One region of the Streptomyces gobiensis genome, then DNA from elsewhere that is predicted to be linked to it. Evidence: riboswitches for the same ligand, from Rfam matches in the RefSeq annotation. Region 1 holds a riboswitch; the other holds the start of a gene.

Region 1 (4,267 bases):
TCCGCCGCAAGGCCAAGGAGGCCATCGACAAGGCGATCAAGGACGGCGAGGTCGGCGAGGACGAGGGCCGCCGCGCCGAGAAAGAGCTCGACGACACCACCGGCAAGCATGTCGCACAGGTGGACGAGCTGCTCAAGCACAAGGAAGCCGAGCTGCTTGAGGTCTGAGGGATCTGAGGGGTCTGAGGTTAAGGCTGCATTTCAGTGAACGACTCACCCTGGGGGGCGACCCCGAGTCCCGGACGCTGGGGTCCTCCCGATCAGGGACCTGCGCCGTTGGCGGGTTCCGGGTACGGCGTCGGCGATCCGGCGCATAGGGCGCATAGGGCGCAAACTGAGCCTATGCCCATCGTGCCCGGTGCCGACGGCGGTGATCAGGAGAACCGCGACGGTCATGACGACGGTCATCGGCTGAACGGCCCGTTCTTCCGGGACGAGCGCCCCGGCCCGCCCGAGCCGCTCGCCCCGCACCCGCCTGCCTCCGGGAAGAAGTCGGCGGGCCGTGATCTGCGCGCAGCCGTGGGGGTCGGTGCCGGTCTGGGCGCCGTCATCCTCGCCTCGCTCTTCCTCCGCAAGGAGATCTTCGTCGGCGTGATAGCGGTCGCCGTCGTGGTGGGCCTGTGGGAGCTGACCACACAGCTCGCCAAGCGCAAGCAGATCCGGGTACCGCTGGTGCCCCTCGCGATCGGCGGCGCGGCGATGGTCATCGCCGGATATGTCCGCGGAGCCGAGGGCGCCTGGGTGGCGATGGCACTCACCACGCTCGCCGTACTGGTCTGGCGGATGACGGAGCCGCCCGAAGACTATCTGCGGGATGTCACCGCGGGGGTCTTCGCCGCCTTCTACGTCCCCTTCCTCGCGACCTTCGTAGCGCTGATGCTCGCCGCGGACGACGGCGCCTGGCGGGTGCTGACCTTTCTGCTGCTGACCGTGGTCAGTGACACCGGTGCGTATGCGGTCGGCTGGAAGTTCGGCAAGCACAAGCTCGCTCCGCGGATCAGCCCCGGCAAGACCCGGGAGGGACTGCTGGGCGCGATCACCTTCTCGATGGCCGCGGGCGCACTGTGCCTGCACTTCCTGATCGACGGGGGCACCTGGTGGCAGGGCCTGCTGCTGGGCCTCGCGGTCGCGGCCAGCGCGACGCTGGGCGACCTCGGCGAGTCCATGATCAAGCGGGACCTCGGCATCAAGGACATGGGCTCACTGCTGCCGGGCCATGGCGGGATCATGGACCGGCTCGACTCGCTGCTGCCGACGGCCCCGGTGGTGTGGCTACTGCTGGTGATCTTCGTCGGCGCGGGTTAGGGCGTGCCGTTACCCTGGAAGGGCTTACCGCGCTGGCGGTGAGCTCTTTTCCTGCCCCGCGGCTGCGGGGATGGTCCCGTGAGGTCTCCGGGTGCTGGCATCGCCTTGCCCTCGGCCCCGCAACAGCGGGGATCACCTGACCTCGTCGCAATGAGGAGTTTCCGCTATGGCACCGCCCGCCCCAGGCGTGCTCACCTTCGCAGCGCCACGCGGAGCCAAGAAGCCACCGCGCCACCTTGCCGATCTCAGCCCCGCCGAGCGCCGGGAGGCGGTCGCCGCGATCGGCGAGAAGCCGTTCCGTGCCAAGCAGCTGTCCCAGCACTACTTCGCCCGGTACGCACATGACCCGGCGCAGTGGACGGACATTCCCGCTGCCGCCCGCGAGAAGCTCGCGGCGGAGCTGCTGCCCGAGCTGATGAGCGTGGTGCGGCATATCTCGTGTGACGACGACACCACCCGCAAGACCCTGTGGCGGCTGCACGACGGGACGCTGGTGGAGTCCGTGCTGATGCGGTATCCGGACCGGGTCACCATGTGTATCTCCTCGCAGGCGGGCTGCGGTATGAACTGCCCCTTCTGTGCCACCGGGCAGGCGGGTCTGGACCGTAATCTGTCCACCGCTGAGATCGTCCACCAGATCGTCGACGGCATGCGCGCCCTGCGCGATGGCGAGGTCCCCGGGGGCCCGGCCAGGCTCTCCAACATCGTCTTCATGGGCATGGGCGAGCCGCTGGCGAACTACAACCGTGTGGTCGGTGCCATCCGCCGCCTCACCGACCCGGAGCCGGACGGTGTCGGCATCTCGCAGCGGGGGGTCACGGTCTCTACGGTCGGCCTCGTTCCGGCGATGCTGCGCTTCGCCGACGAGGGTTTCAAGTGCCGTCTCGCGGTCTCCCTGCACGCCCCCGACGATGAGCTGCGCGACACCCTCGTCCCGGTCAACACCCGCTGGAAGGTCCGCGAGGTGCTGGACGCGGCCTGGGAGTACGCGGCCAAGTCCGGTCGCCGGATCTCCATCGAGTACGCGTTGATCAGGGACATCAATGACCAGGCCTGGCGCGCCGATCTGCTCGGGCGGCTCCTCAAGGGCAAGCGGGTGCACGTCAATCTGATCCCGCTCAATCCGACCCCCGGCTCCAAGTGGACGGCCTCCCGCCCGGAGGACGAGGCCGAGTTCGTACGGGCCCTGGCATCGCACGGAGTGCCGGTCACCGTCCGGGACACCCGGGGCCAGGAGATCGACGGAGCCTGCGGTCAGCTCGCGGCGACCGAGCGCTGAGCCGCGCTGCCGCCGACTGGTATCGTTCGCCCGTACGAACAACCGAACGAATAACCAAACACCGTTGACAGGGGAGCGCGAGCAGCGCTGAGAGTGCGGAACCGCTCGGAGAGCGGAGACAGCCGCAGACCCTCGAACCTGATCCGGTTAGTACCGGCGTAGGGAGTCCAGCACCATATGAACACCAGCTTTCGGCGTGCCGTCGGCATCGCCGTTCTCAGTACGCTCGGCGCCGCAGCGCTTGCCGCCTGCGGTAGCCCGGAGGCCTCCAAGGAGGCGTCGAAGACCGTCACCCTGGTCACCCATGACTCCTTCGAAGTCTCCGAAGAGGTACTGAAGGAGTTCACCAAGGAGACCGGTTACCAGGTCAAGGTGTTGCGTGGCGGCGACGCCGGATCGGCCGTGAACCAGGCGATCCTCAGCAAGGGCAACCCACGCGGCGATGTCTTCTTCGGCGTTGACAACACCATGCTCTCCCGCGCCCTCGACGCGGAGCTGTTCACCCCGTACGAGGCCAAGGGGCTGGCCAAGGTCCCCGAGGAGTTCCAGCTCGACGCGGCCAAGCACCGGGTGACCCCCATCGACACCGGCGATGTCTGCGTCAACTACGACCGGAAGTACTTCGCCGACAAGAAGCTGGACCCGCCGCAGACCCTCGATGACCTGATCAAGCCGGCGTACAAGAACCTCCTGGTCACCGAGAACGCCGCCACCTCCTCGCCCGGCCTGGCCTTCCTGCTGGCCACCGTTGGCCGGTACGGCGAAGATGGCTGGCAGGACTACTGGAAGAAGCTCAAGGCCAATGGCGTCGACATGGTCGACGGCTGGGAGCAGGCCTACGACGACCGCTTCACCGGCTCCGCCGGAGGCAAGAAGAACGGCGACCGGCCGCTCGTTGTCTCCTACGCCACCAGCCCGCCTGCCGAGGTGTTCTACGGCGGCGGCAAGAACCCCGAGCAGGCCCCCACCGGCGTCTCCACGGGCACCTGCTTCCAGCAGATCGAGTTCGCCGGACTGCTCGACGGCGCCAAGAACGACAAGGGCGGCAAGGAACTCCTGGACTTCCTGCTCAGCAAGGCCTTCCAGGAGGACATGCCGCTCAAGATGTTCGTCAACCCGGTCCGGGACGACGCCCAGCTGCCTGAGGTCTTCACCAAGTACGGCGAGCGGATCGCCGACCCGCACAACGTCGCCCCGGAGAGGATCGCGCAGCACCGGGAGCAGTGGGTCAAGCAGTGGTCCTCGCTGGTGAAGTAAGCCCGCCCAAGGAGCCTCAGAAGAGCGTGGCCGGGCGCGCTACCGCGGTGCGGCTGGGCCTGATGGCCGTGCCCATCGCGTTCTTCGCGCTCTTCTTCGGCTATCCGGTGGCCGCCATCGTCTCCCGTGGGCTGCGCGATGGCGGCCAGTGGCAGCTCGCCCGTCTCGGCGAGGTGCTGGCCGCCCCGGAGACCGGACAGGTCATCTGGTTCACCGTCTGGCAGGCGGTGGCATCGACCGTGCTGACCCTGGCCATCGCACTGCCCAGCGCATATGTCTTCGCCCGCTTCGACTTCCCCGGCAAGCACCTGCTGCGCGCCGTGGTCACCGTGCCGTTCGTCCTGCCGACCGTAGTTGTCGGCTCGGCGTTCCTCGGGCTGCTCGGCCGTGGCGGAGTGCTGGACCAGGCGTGGGGCGTCCGGCTGGA
Region 2 (4,267 bases), 3.6 Mb from region 1:
AGCGTGATGGTCCCGATGAGACCCTTCACGATCCGGTTCTCGCCGATGAAGTCGGCGGGCACCATCAGCACACGGTTCTCGCCACGGCGCACCGCGATCAGCTGGCCCTCCTTGACCAGCTGCCGCACACGCGTCACCTCGACGCCGAGCTTCTCGGCGACATCGGGGAGGGTGAGCCAGGCGGGGACGAGAGCATCGGTTTTTGCGTCAATCTCGGTCACACCCCCAGCCTGCCATCAGCCGCCGACAAACGTCACCGCCACCTGCGTCGGCTGGGCTATACGACTGCCTTCTTCAGCGGTACGGACGCGTCCGCCGCCAGCGCGCGGTCGAGGGACGCCCCCTGCTCGATGAGCTTCCGGGCCTGCGCCAGGTCACGCGGCCTGCCGACCGCCAGCAGCGCGTTCAGCATCCCGTCCCGCAGCCAGCACACCGACCACGACGCACTCTCCGGGTCACCGCGCCACAGCAGCTCATCGCGGTCCGTATGGTGCCCGGCGTACTGGACGAAGCGCCCGAACTGCTCGGACCAGAAGTACGGCACCGGGTCATAGACCCCTCCCCCGCCGTCCACCGCATGGCCGGAGTCCCCGCCGACCAGGCCGGCGGCGACCGCGCGCGGGCCCTGGAGGGCGTTGTCCCAGTGGTGGACCAGCAGCCGCTCGCCATAGCGGGCGGAGGGGAAGGAGGCGCAGTCCCCGACCGCGTACACATCGGGCACCGAGGTGCGCAGCCGCTCATCAGCCAGGACCGAGCCGTCCGGGGCGAGCTCCACGCCGGAGCCCGCGAGCCAGGCGGTGGCGGGACGGGCGCCGATACCGACGACTACCGCCCCAGCGGGCAGCACCGTGCCGTCGGCGAGCTGGACCTCGCCCTGCCGGACCGCCGCGACGGCCACCCCGGTGCGCAGGGTGACGCCCCACTCCTCGTACCAGCGGCGCATATGGCCGGAGATCTCGGCGGGCAGCACCCCGGCGAGCGGCCGGTCGGCGGCCTCCACCACGGTCACCGCACAGCCCGCCTCACGGGCGGCGGTGGCGAACTCCGCGCCGATCCAGCCCGCCCCGACCACCACGATGGAGCGCTGCGCCTGCAACACCGGCCGCAGCCGCTCCGCGTCATCGAGGGTGCGCAGCAGATGCACACCCGGCACGCCCTCGCTGCCGGGCAGCGCTACCGGCGCGGCGCCGGTAGCGATCACCAGGCGGTCATACGGCACCGGACCGGCCTCGGTGTTCAGCACATGCTCGTCCGGGCGCAGTCCGGTGACATCCCGGCCCAGCACCAGTTCGATGTCGAGCGCCTGGAAGTCGATGTCGAAGGCGGACCCTTCGGCCTTTCCGATCAGTACCGCCTTGGAGAGCGGCGGGCGGTCGTACGGCTGATGTGGCTCGGCGCCGATCAGGGTGACGGCGCCGGACCAGCCCTGTTCCCGTAGCTGTACGGCGGTTTGGACTCCGGCCATTCCGGCGCCGACGATGACGACGCGCTGTTCGCTGTGCTCGCTGCGTGGGGTCACACGATCACTTTAGAACTCCCCCTTCAGCGGGTGCAGGGCCGCACAGTAGGGTGGGCGTCACAAAACGCACTCGCGGGAGCCCGGACGTACCGGGCTGAGAGGGAGGCTGGCGGCCTCCGACCGTAGGAACCTGATCCGGGTCATGCCGGCGAAGGGAGGGGTACAGCGCCCATGCATGTGGTGATTATCGGCGGTGGCGTCATAGGGCTGGTGACAGCCTGGCGGGCCGCACAGCGCGGACTGCGTACCACGGTCGTCGACCCGGCGCCGGGTGGCGGAGCCGCACAGGTCGCGGCCGGGATGCTGGCCGCCGTCAGCGAACTGCACTACGGGGAGGAGACGCTCCTCTCCCTCAACCTCGCCTCCGCACAGCGCTATCCGGCCTTCGCGGCGGAGCTCACGGAGGCCAGCGGCCAGGAGGTCGGCTACCGCGCCTGCGGCACGCTCGCCGTGGCCCTGGACGCCGATGACCGCGCGCATCTGCGGGAGCTGCACGCTCTCCAGCGGCGCTGCGGGCTGGACTCACAGTGGCTGAGCGGCCGTGAATGCCGCCGCTTGGAGCCCATGCTCGCCCCGGGCGTGCGCGGCGGACTGCGGGTGGACGGCGATCACCAGGCCGACCCGCGGCGGCTGGCGACGGCGCTGCTCACCGCATGCGAGCGGGCCGGGGTGGTGTTCCGCCACGGCTGGGCGCAGCGCCTTTCGGTCGTACGGGACCGGGCCACCGGGGTCGTCCTGGCGGACGGGAGTGAGCTGGCCGCCGACCAGGTAGTGCTCGCCGCCGGCAGCGACAGCGGGCGCCTCGACGGGGTCCCCGCGGAGGTGCTGCCCCCGGTCCGCCCGGTCAAGGGCCAGGTGCTGCGGCTGCGTATCCCACGGGCCTCCGCCCCCTTTCTCTCCCGGACCGTACGGGCCGTGGTACGCGGCGGGCATGTCTATCTGGTGCCGCGCGCCAGCGGCGAACTGGTCGTGGGTGCCACCAGTGAGGAGCTGGGCTGGGACACCACGGTGACAGCGGGCGGCGTCTACGAACTCCTCCGGGACGCGCATGAGCTGGTCCCCGGCATCACGGAGCTGCCCTTGGTGGAGACCCGCGCGGGGCTGCGCCCCGGCTCCCCCGACAACGCGCCGCTGCTCGGCCCCACCGCGCTGCCCGGCCTCCAGGTGGCCACCGGGCACTACCGCAACGGCATCCTGCTGGCCCCGGTCACGGGCGACGCGCTGGCCCAGTCGCTGACCACCGGCGAACTCCCCGAAGAGGCCCGCCCCTTCACCGCCCGACGCTTCTCGGACGCGCTTCAGGAGCAGCCCGCATGAGGATCCGTATCAACGGCGAAGACCGCGTCACCCCCGACGGGACCACCCTCGACGCCCTGATCTCAACCCTGACCACCGCCCCCAGCGGCGTCGCCGCGGCCGTCAACGAGGCTGTCGTGCCACGTGGCCAGTGGGCGGACACCACCCTCGGTGACGGCGACCGCGTTGAGGTCCTCACCGCGGTCCAAGGAGGCTGACGCCCGTGACACCCGCGACCCCCGATCCGCTGACCATCGGTGACACCAGCTTTGCCTCCCGGCTGATCATGGGAACGGGCGGCGCGCCCAGTCTCGATGTGCTGGAGCGCTCACTGGCGGCGTCCGGTACGGAGCTGACCACGGTGGCGATGCGGCGGCTCGACCCCACCGTGCAGGGCTCGGTGCTCTCCGTCCTGGACAGACTGGGCATCCGTGTACTGCCCAACACGGCGGGCTGCTTCACCGCGGGCGAGGCGGTGCTCACCGCCCGGCTGGCCCGGGAAGCGCTGGGCACCGACCTGATCAAACTGGAGGTCATCGCTGACGAGCGCACGCTGCTGCCCGACCCGATCGAGCTGCTGGACGCCGCCGAGATCCTGGTCGACGACGGCTTCACCGTCCTCCCCTACACGAACGACGACCCGGTGCTCGCCCGGAAGCTGGAGGACGTGGGCTGCGCCGCGGTCATGCCGCTGGGCTCGCCCATCGGCTCCGGGCTCGGCATCCGCAATCCGCACAACTTTCAGCTGATCACCGAGCGGGCCCGGGTCCCGGTCATTCTGGACGCGGGTGCGGGCACGGCGTCGGATGTGGCGCTGGCCATGGAGCTGGGCTGTGCGGCGGTCATGCTGGCCTCGGCCGTCACCCGTGCCCAGGAGCCGGTTCTCATGGCGGAGGCCATGCGCCACGCGACGGAGGCGGGCCGGCTGGCGTTCCGCGCCGGCCGTATTCCCCGCCGCCACTTCGCGGAGGCGTCCTCGCCGACGGAGGGGCTGGCGGCCCTTGACCCGGAGCGGCCGGCTTTCGCGTAGGGGGTCTTCTCCCCAGCCCCGCCCCTTCCCGAAACTGGGGGCTCCGCCCCCAGACCCCCGGCGGGGCTGGGAAAACCCATCGCGGGGCTCCGCCCGCGCACCGGTCCTGTTACCGTTTCGCTGCGATTTTGGCTGGTGGACGCACCGGGCGCCAGCAACGGCCGCTTCAACTCGTAGACTCTCGGCCGTGGATACGACCCTTCAGGACCCGTTGATCGGCCAGGTGCTAGACGACCGGTACCGCGTCGAAGCGCGGATCGCCGTCGGCGGCATGGCCACGGTGTACCGGGCCGTGGACACCCGGCTGGACCGTGTGCTCGCTCTGAAGGTGATGCACCCCTCCCTCGTTGACGACGCTCTCTTCGTTGAGCGCTTCATCCGGGAGGCGAAGTCCGCCGCGCGCCTCGCGCACTCCAATATCG

Evidence for each region. Region 1 has a riboswitch for thiamine pyrophosphate ahead of test1122_RS20415 (thiamine ABC transporter substrate-binding protein). Riboswitches for the same ligand answer to the same signal wherever they lie in the genome.
Region 2: linked by a shared signal. The riboswitch ahead of thiO (glycine oxidase ThiO) and the one ahead of test1122_RS20415 (thiamine ABC transporter substrate-binding protein) in region 1 are both predicted to bind thiamine pyrophosphate.

What each region holds. Positions count from the first base shown of each region.
Region 1 is NZ_CP086120.1:4,365,099-4,369,365, forward strand. It holds gene frr (ribosome recycling factor) at 1-167, shown strand, start outside; gene test1122_RS20405 (phosphatidate cytidylyltransferase) at 204-1,304, shown strand; gene rlmN (dual-specificity RNA methyltransferase RlmN) at 1,471-2,583, shown strand; TPP riboswitch at 2,643-2,765, shown strand; gene test1122_RS20415 (thiamine ABC transporter substrate-binding protein) at 2,761-3,840, shown strand; gene test1122_RS20420 (ABC transporter permease) at 3,903-4,267, shown strand, end outside.
Region 2 is NZ_CP086120.1:779,608-783,874, forward strand. It holds gene test1122_RS03595 (Rv2175c family DNA-binding protein) at 1-221, opposite strand, end outside; gene test1122_RS03600 (NAD(P)/FAD-dependent oxidoreductase) at 278-1,519, opposite strand; TPP riboswitch at 1,582-1,694, shown strand; gene thiO (glycine oxidase ThiO) at 1,691-2,836, shown strand; gene thiS (sulfur carrier protein ThiS) at 2,833-3,033, shown strand; gene test1122_RS03615 (thiazole synthase) at 3,039-3,845, shown strand; gene pknB (Stk1 family PASTA domain-containing Ser/Thr kinase) at 4,033-4,267, shown strand, end outside.